Regions from separate parts of the Sphingopyxis sp. OPL5 genome, predicted to be linked through region 2. Evidence: predicted binding sites of a transcription regulator. Region 2 holds the regulator's gene; each other region holds the start of a gene.
What was found. Region 2 encodes LexA, which represses DNA repair genes until DNA is damaged. Its sites were predicted from a motif close to GTTCCNCNCTTGTTCT; they were not measured.

Region 1 (3,919 bases), 410 kb from region 2:
GCGCCTGGCTTTCGGGCAGCCCCGCGAACCAGTCGCGGATGATCGTGAAGGCGCCCGTATAAGTGGCGGGGTTCGATCGCGGGGTGCGCCCGATCGGCGACTGGTCGATGTCGATGACCTTGTCGCAATGCTCCAGCCCCTTGAGGCTGTCGTGCGGCCCCGCGACCATCCGCGCGCCGTTGAGTACGCGCGCCGCGCTGGCGTAGAGCGTGTCGATGATCAGGCTCGACTTGCCGCTTCCCGACAGGCCGGTAACGCAGGTGAAGGTGCCGAGCGGGATCTTGACCGTGACATTGTCGAGATTGTTCGCGCGCGCGCCCTTGAGCACGAGGTCGAAGCCATTGCCCTTGCGGCGGTGCTTCGGGATGTCGATCTTCTTCGCGCCGGTGAGATAGGCTGCGGTCAGGCTGTTCTTGTTCGCGAGCACCTGTTCGAGCGTGCCCTCGGCGACGATTTCGCCGCCGTGGAGTCCCGCGCCGGGCCCCATGTCGACGATATAATCGGCGTGCCGGATCGCATCCTCGTCATGCTCGACGACGATGACGGTGTTGCCGAGGTCGCGGAGACGCTTGAGCGTCGCGAGCAGCCGGTCGTTGTCGCGCTGGTGAAGCCCGATGCTCGGTTCGTCGAGGACGTACAGCACCCCCGACAGGCCGCTGCCGATCTGGCTGGCGAGGCGGATGCGCTGGCTTTCGCCGCCGCTGAGCGTCCCGCTGGTGCGGTTGAGGTTGATATAATCGAGCCCGACATTGTTGAGGAAGCCCAGCCGCGCGTTGATTTCCTTCAGGATCGCCTTGGCGATCTGCTGCTGGGTGTCGTTCAGTTTTTCGTCGAGGGTCGAGAACCATTCGAGCGCGTCGGCGACCGAGCGCTGCGCCGACAGGCTGATGTCCTCGCCGGCGATCTTCACCGCGAGCGGTTCGGGGCGCAGGCGTGCGCCGTGGCACGTCTCGCACGGCTGCGGCGTCTGATATTTGCTCAGCTCCTCGCGCATCCACGCGCTTTCGGTCTGGAGCAGGCGGCGGTTGAGGTTGCCGATGACGCCCTCGAACGCCTTGTGCGTCGTATAGCTGCGTTTGCCGTCCTTGAAGGTCAGTTCGACGGGCTTGCCGCCGGTGCCATAGAGGATGACCAACTGCACCTCGCCGGGCAGGTCCTGCCAGGGCGTCGTCAGGTCGAAACCATAGGCTTTGCCAAGGCTTTCGAGCACTTGCATATAATAAGGCGAGGGCGGGTTCGATTTCGCCCACGGCACCACCGCGCCCTTTTTCAGGCTCAGCGCATGGTTCGGCACTACAAGGTCTGGGTCAAACTCCTGCCGCTCCCCCAACCCGTCACACGCGGGGCAGGCGCCCTGCGGCGCGTTGAAGCTGAACAGCCGCGGTTCGATCTCGGCGATCGTGAAGCCCGACACGGGACAGGCGAATTTCTCCGAGAAGATCAACCGGTTCGCGGGGATGCCCGCGCCCTTCATCGCGCCGCCGGTGTCTTCCTCTTCGCGCCCCGGCACCGGGCCGTCGGCGAGGTCGACATAGGCGAGCCCCTCGGCGAGCTTCAGCGCGGTCTCGAAACTGTCGGCGAGCCGCGTGCCGAGGCCTTCGCGCACCGCGATGCGGTCGACGACGACCTCGATGTCATGTTTGTATTTCTTGTCGAGCGCGGGGGCGTCGCCGATCTCGTAAAATTCGCCGTCGATGCGGACGCGCGTGAAGCCGTCCTTCTGCCACTGCGCGAGTTCCTTCTTATACTCGCCCTTGCGGCCGCGAACGACGGGGGCGAGCAGATAGGCCCGCGTGCCCTCGGGCAATTCCATCACGCGGTCGACCATCTGGCTGACCGTCTGCGCGCTTATCGGTTCGCCGGTGGCGGGCGAATAGGGAATGCCGACGCGCGCCCACAGCAGGCGCATATAGTCGTAGATTTCGGTCACCGTCGCGACCGTCGAGCGCGGGTTCCGCGACGTCGTCTTCTGCTCGATGCTGATCGCCGGCGACAGCCCGTCGATATGCTCGACGTCGGGCTTCTGCATCATCTCGAGGAACTGGCGCGCGTAAGCCGACAGGCTCTCGACATAGCGCCGCTGGCCCTCGGCATAGATGGTGTCGAAGGCGAGGCTCGACTTGCCGCTACCCGACAGGCCGGTGATGACGACCAGCGCGTCGCGCGGCAGGTCGACGTTCACGCCCTTCAGATTATGCTCGCGCGCACCGCGCACGGAGATGTGGGTGAGACTCATGGGAGGGGTGTGTTCCAGATTTGTTCTTTGCGCGCAAGGGGGCGCGTTCGCTTGAAGATAAGAACAGCTGGGCTGACTCGCAATGTATTGGGGCGCCGCCACCGCGGAATGACGTCGCGCCGTGATTCCGTCGAGAATGCGGATTCGCTATGTGTCGTTGTCGATCGAAATATCCGCCTCGATCATCGGCGATGCGACGACAATCGTCTGGCCCGACAGGCCCCTCAGCCGCACAGTATACCGTTCATCGGGCAGAATTCGGGCAATTTCGCCGGGCCAGTAAGCATCAGTGCCAAGTCGCCGGACACGGATCGCGCTGCCCACCGGAAAATCGGCATTCGAAACCATGAGCGCCGCGGACAAGTGGATATCGGCAGAGTTGGTGACGGGGTATTCGCCGGGCGCATCGACTCGCTTGACCCCAACGTACTGCATTAATTCCGACCAAGGCTTCACCACAACGGCCGAGCGCCACACGCCGGCAAGCCTTGCCTCAACCAAATCATCCGGCTTATAGTCCTTAAGGTTCATGGCCCCGTCCCATCCCCGCTGCCCGGCGTCGAACCGGAGTATGTCGATTTGTTGGCCGCGATCGTCGCATTCACGATGCCTGTCGCCGCCCCGTCACCCGCTCTTAGTTTTGCAAAATTGGCAACCACCGTATCGCCGATCTGGAAAAGGCTGTTCCGAAACGCTTGGTTTTTGGCGGCATCGGCGGCGATCGCAATTTCGGGGTCGGATAGCAAACTGTCTGGCGTAAAGGCGATTTGAGACGGAGCACCACCCTGTCCGGGCGTCAGCGCCACCGGCGCTCCATATGCCGCGGCGACCGTGGACACCGCTAGCGTCGATAACTTCTTTACCATGTCCGCAGTCGCACGTCCATCGAACACAAAACCTTTCACCGAAAAATCGGCCGTATTATTCAATTTCAGGGCGACGCTGGTGTTGCCTCCAAAGCCGCGACCAAACGCATGGTTGTAGTTCGGCGCCCAAGCCGAATCTCCGGCTCTCGTAACGAAATAGGCGTGCGGCAGATAATTTAATAACGTGCCGTCACCGACCACAGACGGCGAAGCCGACTGCGTTACTTGTTTTTGAGCGATGTCTTCTGCCGTTTCTGCCTGAACTTCCAACTTGGGATATTTTAGATTGGAGCAAGTTCCAATTCGCTCTGCGGCCACATAGCCTCGTATATTCTCGGCATGCTGGTCATAGGCCATCTGCCAGATCATCAGCGCCGCTTTTGCCTCATCGGGAAGCGGCGTAGCCCACACGTTCTGCGAATTACGAGATTGTTGAAACCCGCTCAGTCCCGCGAAAGACGAAAGCGACGGAATGGACGCGCGAGCCTGTTTATCAGCTTCTTCCAGGGCCGGACGCTCACGATCGATGATGCGATGAATAGGTGAGAGATCGGCTTTCAAGCTTCTCAACAAGGTGTTGGCATCCGCCGCGCCGGCGGCTTCGTTAGACGCTATTTTCAAGTCATAGCAGGTATCGACAAAAGCGATCATGCTGGCTTGGGAGACCGACAAAACGCGCCCTGCTCTCGAATGTCCGCCGCTCGCTAGTTCGTTAATGTCTTGCAACATGCGGGCCTCGGTTACCGCTGCTGCGGCGTAGGCCGGATTCATCACATCCACCTGAACGGTCAGATTGCTGGTACAACCACAAAGCAAA
Region 2 (3,919 bases):
ATGGACGTCCGATTATCTACCCAGACGCGCCCCGCCCCTCCCGGCCGGCCTGATGGCGGAACGGTCCATCATCCTCCCCGCCGGACAGCCAAGCGGCATGACGGTCATGATCGAATGGCCCGGCGGCAATGTCTGGGACAAGACGCCTACGCCCGATCCGTCTGCCAAAGCGATGATCCGCATCGTCAATATCGACGGCGTCGCCCGGTCGATGCGGAAAAAGGAGCGCTGGCACCAATCGGTCGTGGTCCGCAACAGCGAAGTCCTCCCCTACGCGAACGGCAATGACCGCATGCTTTTCCTCAGCCCGCTCGAGCCCGCGCTGATCAGCAATTATGGCGGTACCTCCAACATGGACCTGACGATGCCGGTCGCGAACCTCCTGGCTTGGGGCAGCGGGCTCGAGGCGCTGACGGTCTTCGATGTATTCGTCGAACCCCGGAAATACGACCCGCATAGTTTTCCCAACGGACCCGCCGGACCGATGCGGGTCGTCGGCGAATATCACATCGACATGACCGCGCTCGCCGCAGGCTTCGACAAGATCCGTGCCGAGCACCGGTGGTGGCGCGCCGGCCTCGCCGATTTCAAGACGCGCTGCGAAGCGACGCAGGTGTCGGACCCATCGCTGGAAATCATCGTCACCTGACCGCCTGTCATTATCTCTACTTGCCTTTCCTCCGCAGCGTTGCTTCGCTTCATCGCCATGACCCAACGCCCGACTCATCTCGACGAAAGCGGCGCCGCCCATATGGTCGACGTCGGCGCCAAGCCCGCAACCGCGCGCCGCGCCGTCGCCACCGGCCGCATCACCATGTCCCCTGCGGCGCTCGAAGCCATCCGCACCGGCAACGCGCCCAAGGGCGACGTCCTCTCGACCGCGCGCATCGCCGGGATTATGGGCGCCAAGCGCACCGCCGACCTCATCCCGCTCTGCCATCCTCTCGCGCTCACCAAGGTCGGCGTCGAGTTCGAATGGGAGGAAACCGGCATTTCGGTCACCGCGACCGCCGCGACCACGGGGCCGACGGGGGTCGAGATGGAAGCGCTCACCGCCACCTCGGTCGCGCTGCTCACCCTCTACGACATGGCGAAGGCGCTCGACCGCGCGATGATGATCGGGGATATTCGTTTGCTCGAAAAGAGCGGCGGCCGCTCGGGCGACTGGCGCGCCGAATGAGCAAGCTGCTCCCCGTCGAGGAGGCGCAGGCACGCCTGCTCGCGCTCCGCGCGCCGCTGGCGCCCGAGAATATCGCCTTTTCCGAATCGCTTGGCCGCTATCTTTCGCACGATGTCATCGCATTGCGCGACCAGCCCGCGGCGCCGCTTTCGGCGATGGACGGTTATGCGATCCGTTTCGCCGACCTGCCGGGACCATGGACGATCATCGGCGAGGTCGCCGCAGGCTCCGCGCCCGTCCTGCCCCTCGGCGCGGGTCAGGCGATCCGCATCTTCACCGGCGCGATGGTCCCCCACGACGCCGACACGGTCATCCTGCAGGAAGATGTCGCCGCCGACGGCACGGTCCTGACGCTGACCGGCGATGGCCCGGAGGCCCAGGGCGCCCATATTCGCGACCGCGCCAGCGACTTCGCGACCGGCGCCATGCTCGTCGCCGCCGGAACCCGGCTCAACGCCGGTGCGATCGCCGCGGCGATCATGGGTGGCGACGCGCAGCTTGTGGTCGGCGCCCGCCCGCGTGTCGCGATCCTCACCACCGGCGACGAACTCGTCCAGCCGGGCCGTGCGCTCGCGCCCGGCCAGATCCCCGACAGCAACGGCACGATGCTCGCCGCGATGCTCGCCGCCGAGCCCGCCGTGGTCAGCATCCCGCTCCACATCCGCGACGACCGTGAAATTTTATCCAAGGTATTAAAAGACCTGGCGCGACGTCACGACGTCATCGTCACCGTCGGCGGCGCCTCGGTCGGCGATCACGACCATGTCCGCGGCGCGCTCGACGATGCCGGCGGGCGGCTCGATTTCTGGAAGATCGCGATGCGCCCCGGCAAGCCGCTGATCGCGGGCACGCTCGGCGACGCGCTGCTGCTTGGCCTGCCCGGCAACCCCTCGTCGGCCTTCGTTACTGCGACCCTGTTCCTGCTCCCCCTCGTCCGCCATCTCGCCGGCGCGCGAGCCCCGCTCCCGCAACTGCGCAGGGCCCCGCTCGCGGCCCCCCTCGGCCCCGGCGGCGCGCGACGCGACTATTTGCGCGGACGGATCGACGGCGGCCTTCTCTCGCCCTTCGACGGACAGGACAGCGGCCGCACCTTTCCGCTCGCTGCGGCGAATGCGCTCGTCATCCGCGAGATCGGTGCGCCGTCCCGCGCGGCGGGCGACGCGGCGGATTATATCGACATCGCTTGACAAGTTCGCTTCTGTTCCATTATCGTTCTCCTTATGTCCGAAACCGGCATCATGGAGAACGCCCGATGTTGACCGCCAAGCAGCATGAACTGCTCCACTTCATCCAGCAAAAGCTCGACGCGAGCGGCATCTCGCCGTCGTTCGAGGAGATGAAGGAGGCGCTCGGGCTCAAATCCAAATCGGGAATCCACCGCCTGATCAGCGCGCTCGAGGAGCGCGGCTTCCTCCGCCGCCTCCCCAACCGCGCCCGCGCGCTCGAGGTCGTCAAGCTTCCCGAGGGCGGCAAGGCGGCCGTCAGCACCGATCGCGACAATGTCGTGCCGCTGCGCAAGCCCGCCCCGGCGATGCGCCCGATCGCCGCGAACGACATCGTCGAGGTCCCGCTCCACGGCAAGATCGCCGCGGGTGTGCCGATCGAGGCGTTCGAAAATCATGACAATCTCGCGGTCCCCGCCGCGCTGCTTGGTTCGGGCGAACATTATGCGCTCGAAGTGTCGGGCGACTCGATGGTCGAGGCCGGCATCTTCGACGGCGATTATGCGCTGATCCAAAAGGTCAGCACCGCGCGCGAAGGCGATATCGTCGTCGCGCTCGTCGACGGGCAGGATGCGACGCTCAAATATTTCCGCCGCGAGGGCAAGATGATCCGTCTCGATCCCGCGAACAGTGCCTATGAGCCGCAGCGCTACGCCGCCGAGCGCGTCATCGTGCAAGGGAAGTTGTCGGGACTGCTTCGTCGTTACCACTGACCTGCGGCGGGCGGCGCCACATATGCTCGTCGCCCGCGCCTAACGCCGTCACCGCGCGCGGCCGATCGCCGAGGTAAAGCGCCAGCCCGCCGGTCTGCGGCAAGGTATCGCGGTCGATCGTCAGCCAGCGCCCGGCGCATTCGCGCGGCAGCCAGCGCTCGCTGATCACCACATCGGCCGCGGCGCACGCCGCCGCCATGTCCGCCCCCTCGATCCGGTCGCGCCCGCGCGCCGCCAGGATGGTGCGCCCATCCTGCGTCCAGCGACAGAAATCGCGGTTGCAGGCGACATGATCGAGGTCGGTGAGCGCGGCGAGCGGCGCATCGATGCCCGCCGCCTCGGCCACCGCGTCGCGCACATAATCCCCCGCCCGCTCGCGCAGCAACGCATAGCTGCCGTCGGGTTGTGCCGCGGCGATATGCTTGCCGTCGCCGGTAATCAGCACATCGGGCCGCGGCTGGGCGAGCAGGACGGCCATGCCGAGGACCAGCGGCACCGCCCCCGCCCAACGCCAGCGCGTCCGCCACAGCAGCAGCCATATCCCGCCGAAGATCGCGAGGCCGAAACCCCAGGGCGGGAACACCGGCAGCGTCGCGACCGCGCCGGGCGCATCGGCGACGCTGTGCGCGAGCCAGATCAGGGCGTTCAGCGCCTGCTCGGCGACCCACCAGAAGGGCGCGCCGAGCCCGACGCTGTCGAACAGCAAAGCCAGCGCCTCGGCGGGCATGATGACAAAGGTCGTCAGCGGGATCGCGACGACATTGGCGAGCGCGCCATAGAGCCCCGCCTTGTGGAAATGGAAC
Region 3 (3,919 bases), 1.2 Mb from region 2:
GGGGTTTTATGCTTTACTGACAGGCCAGGCACTCGTCATAATCGGTGCTCTCCAGCTGATACACCGGCGCTTCGGCGGTGTTGTCGGCCTCGACCCCGCCCGCGAAGCCGGCGCGCTGCACCGATTTCGAGCGGAGATAATAGAGCGATTTGATGCCGAGTTCCCACGCGCGATAGTGGAGCATGAGCAGGTCCCATTTCTCGACGTCGGCCGGGATGAACAGGTTCAGCGACGCGGCCTGGTCGATATAGGGGGTGCGGTCGGCGGCGAGTTCGAGCAGCCAGCGCTGGTCGATCTCGAAGCTGGTCTTGTAGCAGTCCTTCTCGTCCTGGGTCAGGAAGTCGAGGTGCTGGACGCTGCCGCCCTTTTCGAGGATCGAGTTCCACACATTGTCGCTGTTCTTCGCCTTGTCGACGAGCAGGCTTTCGAGGTGCGGGTTGCGGATCGAGAAGCTGCCCGACAGCGTCTTGTGGGTGTAGATGTTCGCGGGGATCGGCTCGATGCACGCGCTGGTGCCGCCGCAGATGATCGAAATCGACGCGGTCGGCGCGATCGCCATCTTGCAGCTGAAGCGCTCCATCACGCCCTGATCGGCGGCGTCGGGGCAGGGGCCGCGCTCGTTGGCGAGCAGCATCGACGCCTGATCGACCTGCGCGCGGATATGCTTGAAAACGCGCAGGTTCGACGATTTCGCCATCGCGCCCTCGAAGGGCAGGCCGCGCGCCTGGAGGAAGCTGTGGAAGCCCATGACGCCGAGGCCGACCGAACGTTCGCGGCTGGCGCTATATTTGGCGCGCGCCATTTCGGGCGGGGCGCGGTCGATATAATCCTGCAGGACGTTGTCGAGCATGCGCATGACATCCTCGATGAACATCTTGTCGCCGTTCCACTCGTCCCAGGTTTCGAGGTTGAGCGACGAGAGGCAGCAGACCGCGGTGCGATCGTTGCCGAGATGGTCGCGGCCGGTCGGCAGCGTGATTTCGCTGCACAGGTTCGAGGTGGTGACCTTGAGCCCGAGATCGCGGTGATGCTTGGGCATCATGCGGTTCACCTGGTCGATGAAGATGATGTAGGGTTCGCCGGTCGCGAGGCGCGTTTCGACGAGCTTCTGGAACAGGCTGCGCGCGTCGACGGCGCCGCGGACGCTCTGGTCCTTGGGGCTGCGCAGGTTGAATTCGGTGCCGTCGCGGACGGCCTCCATGAACTCGTCGGTGATCAGCACGCCGTGGTGGAGGTTGAGCGCCTTGCGGTTGAAGTCGCCCGAGGGTTTGCGGATTTCGAGGAACTCCTCAATCTCGGGGTGCGAGATGTCGAGGTAGCAGGCGGCCGAGCCGCGGCGCAGGCTGCCCTGCGAGATGGCGAGGGTGAGTGAGTCCATCACGCGGACGAAGGGAATGATGCCGCTGGTCTTGCCGTTGAGGCCGACCGGTTCGCCGATGCCGCGCACGCTGCCCCAATAGGTGCCGATGCCGCCGCCGCGGCTGGCGAGCCAGACATTTTCGTTCCACGTCTCGACAATGCCTTCGAGGCTGTCGGGGACCGAGTTCAGATAGCAGCTGATCGGCAGGCCGCGGCCGGTGCCGCCGTTCGAGAGAACGGGGGTCGCGGGCATGAACCACAGCTTCGAGATATAGTCGTAGAGGCGCTGGGCGTGGTCCTGATCGTCGGCATAGGCCGACGCGACGCGCGCGAAGAGATCCTGATAGGATTCGCCGGGAAGCAGATAGCGGTCTTCGAGCGTTTCCTTGCCGAAGTCGGTGAGCAGCGCGTCGCGGCTGCGGTCGGTGACGACCTCGAACCGGCGCGCGTGGACTTTCGCCTCGCCGCTGTCGTTGAGCTTTGCCGTTGCGGGCGAATCGCCCTTTGATTCGGGGGCCGCCTGCGTGTCGTTTTTCGTCAATTCCATCGTCGCCACGTCGCTCGTCTCCACCCGGTCCGTTTCCCGAAAATCCATGTATCACGCCCTCGATTACACCGGCGCGCATCGCGCGCCTGTTCCTGTCTTGTTCGACTCGGGACGAAACCCCAGCCTAGCATCTAAACCGTCCTCGGGGGCACATATTTTTGGGCGCAAAACGCTCTTTCCCGTGCCCATGTCTCATGAGCGACGGAAAACCGCCATTTCCAGCCAAACACTATTTCTTGGGGTGCCCCCGTGGTCTACCCACCATCCATAGTGCCACGTCGGCGCTGAGACGCAAGAGAGTAAATGACAGATTAGGGACTCGACTCGTCGCCATTTTGATTCGTTTCGTCGATGGCAAAGCACGCTTCGCGGAGTCGGGCCGCGGCTTTCCGCGGGTCCGGCGCGGGCGTGACAAAAGTGCCGCACCGGCAAAAATTATTTCGGGTGACACAAGATATGGGGGAGCGGCTTTTCATCGCGGCACGCAGCCTTTAGGCGGTGTGCCCTGGAAGCGCGTTGGGGGACAGGCACTTATGCTGGTGGGGATCGATCTGGGGACGACGAACAGCGCGGTCGCGGTGTGGCGCGACGGCGGGCCCGAACTGATTCCCAACGCGCTCGGCGACCTGCTCACCCCCTCTGCGGTCAGCGTCGGCGACGACGGCGCGCTGCTCGTCGGCCTCGCGGCGCGTGAGCGGCAGGCGACGCATCCCGAGGCGACCGCGACGATCTTCAAGCGGCGGATGGGCACGACCGAGGAAGCGCGATTGGGCAAGCGCCGCTACCGCCCCGAAGAGCTGTCGGCGATGGTGCTCGGCGCACTCAAGGCCGATGCCGAGGCGTTTCTGGGCGAACCGGTCACCGGCGCGATCATCACCGTTCCCGCTTATTTCAACGACCGCCAGCGCAAGGCGACGCGGCGCGCGGGCGAACTCGCCGGGCTGAAGGTCGAGCGGCTGATCAACGAGCCGACCGCGGCGGCGCTGGCCTATGGCATCCATGAGCTCGAGGAGGAGCGCCCGTTTCTGGTCTTCGACCTTGGCGGCGGCACCTTCGACGTCTCGCTGGTCGAGATTTTCGACGGGGTGATCGAGGTGCGCGCCTCGGCGGGCGACAACCGGCTGGGCGGCGAGGATTTCAACGCGGCGATCGTCGCGCTGGCGCGCGATGCGCTGGGCGAGGGGCTGAAGGCGAAGCCGGGCGACAGCGCGATGCTCGACGAGGTGATGCGTGCCGCCGCCGAACGCACCCGCCGCGCGCTGAGCGACGCCGACCGCGCGCCGTTCCAGATCGTGTGGAGGGGCGAGGCGTTCGAATGCGAGATTACCGGCGAGGCGTTCGAGGCGCGGGCGCAGCCGTTGATCGACCGATTGCGCGACCCGGTGCTGCGCGCGCTGCGCGACGGCAATGTCCGCGCCGAGGGCCTGTCGGAGATCGTGATGGTCGGCGGCGCGACGCGGATGCCGCTGGTCCGCCGCGCGGTGACGCGGATGTTCGGGCGCTTTCCCAATGCGCAGATCAACCCCGACCATGCGATCGCGCTGGGCGCGGCGGTGCAGGCGGGGCTGAAGAGCCGCGACGCGGCGCTCAAGGAGATCCGCCTGACCGACGTCTGCCCTTTCACGCTGGGGGTCGATACGGGGCACCGCGATGCGGGCGGCAAGGTGACCACCGGGCTGTTCTCGCCGATCATCGAACGCAACACGGTGATCCCGGCGAGCCGCAGCGAGGTCTATTCGCCGATGGAGGCGCACCAGCAGAGCGTGACCTTTGGTATCTATCAGGGCGAATCGCGCTTCGTCGCGCAGAACGTCAAGCTGGGGCAACTCGACGTGCCGTTGCCGCAGGGGCATGGCGGACAGATCGGCATCGCGGTGCGCTTCACCTATGACGTGTCGGGGCTGCTCGAGATCGACGTCGAAGTGCCGGGCACTGGAACGCGGCGCCAGCTCGTCATCCGCGACGAGGAGGATCGCGAGAGCGAGGCCGATTTCGCCAAGCGCCGCAAGGCGC
Region 4 (3,919 bases), 2.0 Mb from region 2:
ACCGCGCCGCCTTCGAGCTTCAATTGCGTCGCGCCGAGCGCCTCGAGCCGCGGCACCGCGAGGCGGATCATGTCGAAACCGAAGCCGGGGTCGAGCGGGTCGGCGAGGCTGTCCATGCGCTCAGCGAAGAGCCGCATCACCAGCGCGGTGTCGCGCGTCGGGTGGCCGGTCTCGATCTCGATGCCGCGCGCGAGGCCGTCGCTGCGAAAGAAGGTCGCGCGGAAATGACGTCCGCCCTTGCCGCGCTCGCCCAGCTCGCCCATCGCCTCGCCCACCAGTTCGGCGAGCACCCTCGTTGCATGCGCGCTGCTGCCGAGCGGTTCGGCGAAGCGGCGTTCGGTCGCGACGGGGGGTGGGGCGATACGCGGGTCGAGCGGGCTCGGCGCGTCGCCGAGGATGCGGCGTAGAGCGCTCGCCGCCTCGGCGCCGAAGCGCGCGGCGATATTCGCCATCGGGCGGCTCGCGAGGTCGCCGATCGTCTTGAGTCCCGCGCGCACCAGCGCGGTCGTCGCCTCGGCTTCGAGTTCGAGCGCGGCGACGGGCAGGCGGCGCACGGCCTGCGCCTCGTCGGGTGCGGGGCGCGTCTGGTAACGCGCGAGCGCGCGCGCCGCATCGGCGGTCGGGCCGAGCGCGATGCGCACACTCATGCCGAGGCGGCCGAGGCGCATCTCGACATCGTCGATCAGTTCGGCCTCACCGCCCAGCAGATGCTCGGCCCCCGCGATGTCGAGGATCAGCCCGTCGGGGGCGTCGATCGCCACGAGCGGCGTGTAGCGGTTGCAGCCGAGCGCGAGCCGGTCGAGCCAGGCGGCATCGGCGACCGGGTCGTGCGCCACGACCAGCAGCTCGGGCACCCGCGCGCGCGCGTCGGCGAGCGGCATGCCGGGGGTGAGTCCGGCCGCCTGCGCGGCGCGGTCGACGCTCGCGAGGCGGAGCGCGCCGCGTATCTTCTCGGCGAAGACGAGCGGGGCGTCAGGCGGCCGCGGCGCCGTGCGGCAGAGCCGCTCGGCGGGCAGCCAGGGGAAGAACAGCGCCAGATAGCGCCGCTTCGCCGGCATTCGGCCCGAAGACTTGTTCGTCATGGTTCCATTCCATTTGCCAGCGCCCGCCCGCGGCGCCGCCGCGCCAGCGCAGCAGTTCGAGGTCGAAGGCGGGAGCGCCCGGCGCATGGGCTTCCAGTTCGCGCGACGGCGCGGCGGCGACGCTCCAGCGCGTTTCGGCGACGCTTGCGCTGGGGACCGCGTTCAGCCGCAGCATCAGCAATGTGGTTCCCGCATCGCGCGCGCCGAGCGCGAGCCGCCGCCCCGCGGTCAGGTCGAGCAGCGGGAATTTGCCCCAGCTTTCGACGATCACCGCCGCCGATCCGGCGCAGCGGATCGCATCATTGGCGCAGGCGAGCAACAATTTGGGATCGGGCGCCTCAATCAGCAGCAGCCGGTCGGGATCGCCGCCAAGTTCGGCGATGCCGGGCGCATAGAGTTGCCCGCCGCGCCGGCCCGCATCGGTGGTGCGCAGCCAGACCAGCGGTGCCGGGCCGGGAAGGCGCAGCGCGAGCAGCGCGACAAAGGCGGCGGCGCTGCTCGCGTCGAGTGCGTCGGCGGCGAAAAATTCATGCACGCGCTCCGTCGCGAGTCCGCCGCCGAGCGCGGCGTCGAAGTCCGCATGACCGCTCGCCAGCCGCCCCGCCGTTTCGGCGCGCGGCTCGGCCTCGCCGGTGATCCGGGCGAGACGCCGACGCAGGCCGGCAATAGAAGGGTGCGACTCGTGGGGCATGATGTTCCTGATTTGTTCTATTAGCGCCTTCAGAGCCGCGCTTGTCAAGGCGAGTCAGGGACAGCCTGACCCTCTCGCCTAAAACCCCGTCATCCCCGCGAAGGCGGGGATCCAGCTTCCTTCTTCTTCTCTTTTCTTCGTGCCTTTGCGCCTTTGCGTGAACCCACAAAAATCACACGCAAAGGCGCAAAGGCACGAAGAAGGAAAAAGCTAGATCCCCGCCTTCGCGGGGATGACGAAGAAGGGGAGGCGAAGAGTCTGCTCACCCCGGAACGAACAACCCCCGGCTCTCGCGCACCTCGGCGTCGAGCCAGTCGATGAAGGCGCGGATGCGTGGTTGCGGGGCGACGTCGCGGTGAAGCGCGAGCCAGAAGGCGCGCGCGATGACCTGGTCGGGTCGCACCCGCACCAGCGCGGGGTCGTTCGCGGCGAGGAAGCAAGGCAAAACCCCGACCCCGGCGCCGCCCGCGATCATCCGCCTTTGCGCGAGAATGCTCGACGAGCGCACCCCGGCGCGCAGCCCCGGCTCGATCTCGCCCAGATAGTCGAGTTCGGGGGCGTAGAGGATGTCGGGGACATAGCCGATCACCGGCACCCCGGCGCGCGACAGCGGGGTCGCGGCGACCGCCGCTTGCCAGTCGGTGCGGTCGGCGGGCGCATAAAGACCGAGGCTATAGTCCGACAATTTGCGCGTGATCAGCGGGCCTTTTCGCGGCCGCGCGAGCAGCACCGCCATATCGGCCTCGCGCCGCGACGGGTTCAAAAACCCCGACGAGGCGACGAGGTCGATCTCGAGCTCGGGATGCGCGGCGACGAAACCCGCGAGGCGCGGCGCGATGAAATTGCCCCCGAACCCTTCGGACACGCTGATCCGCAATTGCCCCGACAGCGCCGCGCCGCCGTCGCCGGCCGAGCGGATGCGCGCCGCCGCCGCCGCCATCGCCTCGGCATGCGGGACGAGCGCGCGGCCGGCCGCCGTAAGCAGGAAACCGCCCGGCGCGCGTTCGAACAATGTCTGTTGCAACCCCGCCTCGAGCGCGCTCAGCTGGCGGCTGACGGTCGTCGCATCGACCTGCAGCGCCGCTCCGGCGCGTGCGAGGGTGCCATGCTGCGCGACGGTCAGGAAATATTGCAGCTTGTCCCAGTCCATGACCTGCAAATATGCAGCATTGTCCTGCAAGTCTATCCCTTGCAATCGCGGCGCACCTGGTCTGTGGAAGGCGCAACATTTTTGGGAGACAGACCATGCGACAGATCGACCATCTTATCGTCGGCGGCGCCGGTGGCAGCAGCCGCCGCAGCCCGATCTTCGACCCCAACAACGGCAATGTGCAGGCCGAGGTCGCTTTGGGCGATGCGGCATTGCTCGACAAGGCGGTCGCCGCGGCGAAGGCGGCGCAGCCCGGCTGGGCCGCGACCAACCCGCAGCGCCGCGCGCGCGTGATGTTCGAATTCAAGCGCCTCGTCGAAGCGAACATGGACGAACTCGCGCATCTGCTGTCGAGCGAGCATGGCAAGGTGATCGCCGATTCGAAGGGCGACATCCAGCGCGGGCTCGAAGTCATCGAATTCTGCTGCGGCATCCCGCATGTGCTGAAGGGCGAATATACGCAGGGCGCCGGCCCCGGCATCGACGTCTATTCGATGCGCCAACCGATCGGCATCGGCGCGGGCATCACCCCGTTCAACTTCCCCGCGATGATTCCGCTGTGGATGTCCGGCGTCGCGATCGCGACCGGCAACGCCTTCCTGATCAAGCCCAGCGAGCGCGACCCCTCGGTCCCCGTCCGCCTCGCCGAACTCTTCCTCGAGGCCGGGCTGCCCGAGGGCATCTGCCAGGTCGTCCATGGCGACAAGGAAATGGTCGACGCGATCCTCGACCATCCCGATATCGGCGCGGTCAGCTTCGTCGGCTCGTCGGACATCGCGCATTATGTCTACAATCGCGGCGTCGCCAACGGCAAGCGCGTGCAGGCGATGGGTGGCGCGAAGAATCACGGCATCGTCATGCCCGACGCCGACCTCGACCAGGTGGTGAACGACCTTGCCGGCGCCGCCTTCGGCTCGGCGGGCGAGCGCTGCATGGCGCTTCCTGTGGTGGTCCCCGTCGGCGACGAGACCGCCGAGCGGCTGAAGGCCAAGCTGA

Region 1: a site for LexA is predicted at 2,248-2,263, ahead of uvrA (excinuclease ABC subunit UvrA). Genes of this name have one in related genera too.
Region 3: a site for LexA is predicted at 1,995-2,010, ahead of EEB18_RS15095 (ribonucleoside-diphosphate reductase subunit alpha). Genes of this name have one in related genera too.
Region 4: a site for LexA is predicted at 1,777-1,792, ahead of EEB18_RS11110 (ImuA family protein). Genes of this name have one in related genera too.

Annotation. Positions count from the first base shown of each region.
Region 1 is NZ_CP060725.1:100,339-104,257, reverse strand. It holds gene uvrA (excinuclease ABC subunit UvrA) at 1-2,236, opposite strand, end outside; gene EEB18_RS00425 (hypothetical protein) at 2,384-2,767, opposite strand; gene EEB18_RS00420 (hypothetical protein) at 2,764-3,919, opposite strand, start outside.
Region 2 is NZ_CP060725.1:4,367,816-4,371,734, forward strand. It holds gene EEB18_RS20995 (hypothetical protein) at 1-649, shown strand, start outside; gene moaC (cyclic pyranopterin monophosphate synthase MoaC) at 707-1,180, shown strand; gene EEB18_RS21005 (molybdopterin molybdotransferase MoeA) at 1,177-2,367, shown strand; gene lexA (transcriptional repressor LexA) at 2,433-3,116, shown strand; gene EEB18_RS21015 (ComEC/Rec2 family competence protein) at 3,070-3,919, opposite strand, start outside.
Region 3 is NZ_CP060725.1:3,125,902-3,129,820, forward strand. It holds gene EEB18_RS15095 (ribonucleoside-diphosphate reductase subunit alpha) at 14-1,954, opposite strand; gene EEB18_RS15100 (Hsp70 family protein) at 2,440-3,919, shown strand, end outside.
Region 4 is NZ_CP060725.1:2,332,774-2,336,692, forward strand. It holds gene EEB18_RS11105 (Y-family DNA polymerase) at 1-1,082, opposite strand, end outside; gene EEB18_RS11110 (ImuA family protein) at 973-1,773, opposite strand; gene EEB18_RS11115 (LysR family transcriptional regulator) at 2,036-2,923, opposite strand; gene EEB18_RS11120 (CoA-acylating methylmalonate-semialdehyde dehydrogenase) at 3,019-3,919, shown strand, end outside.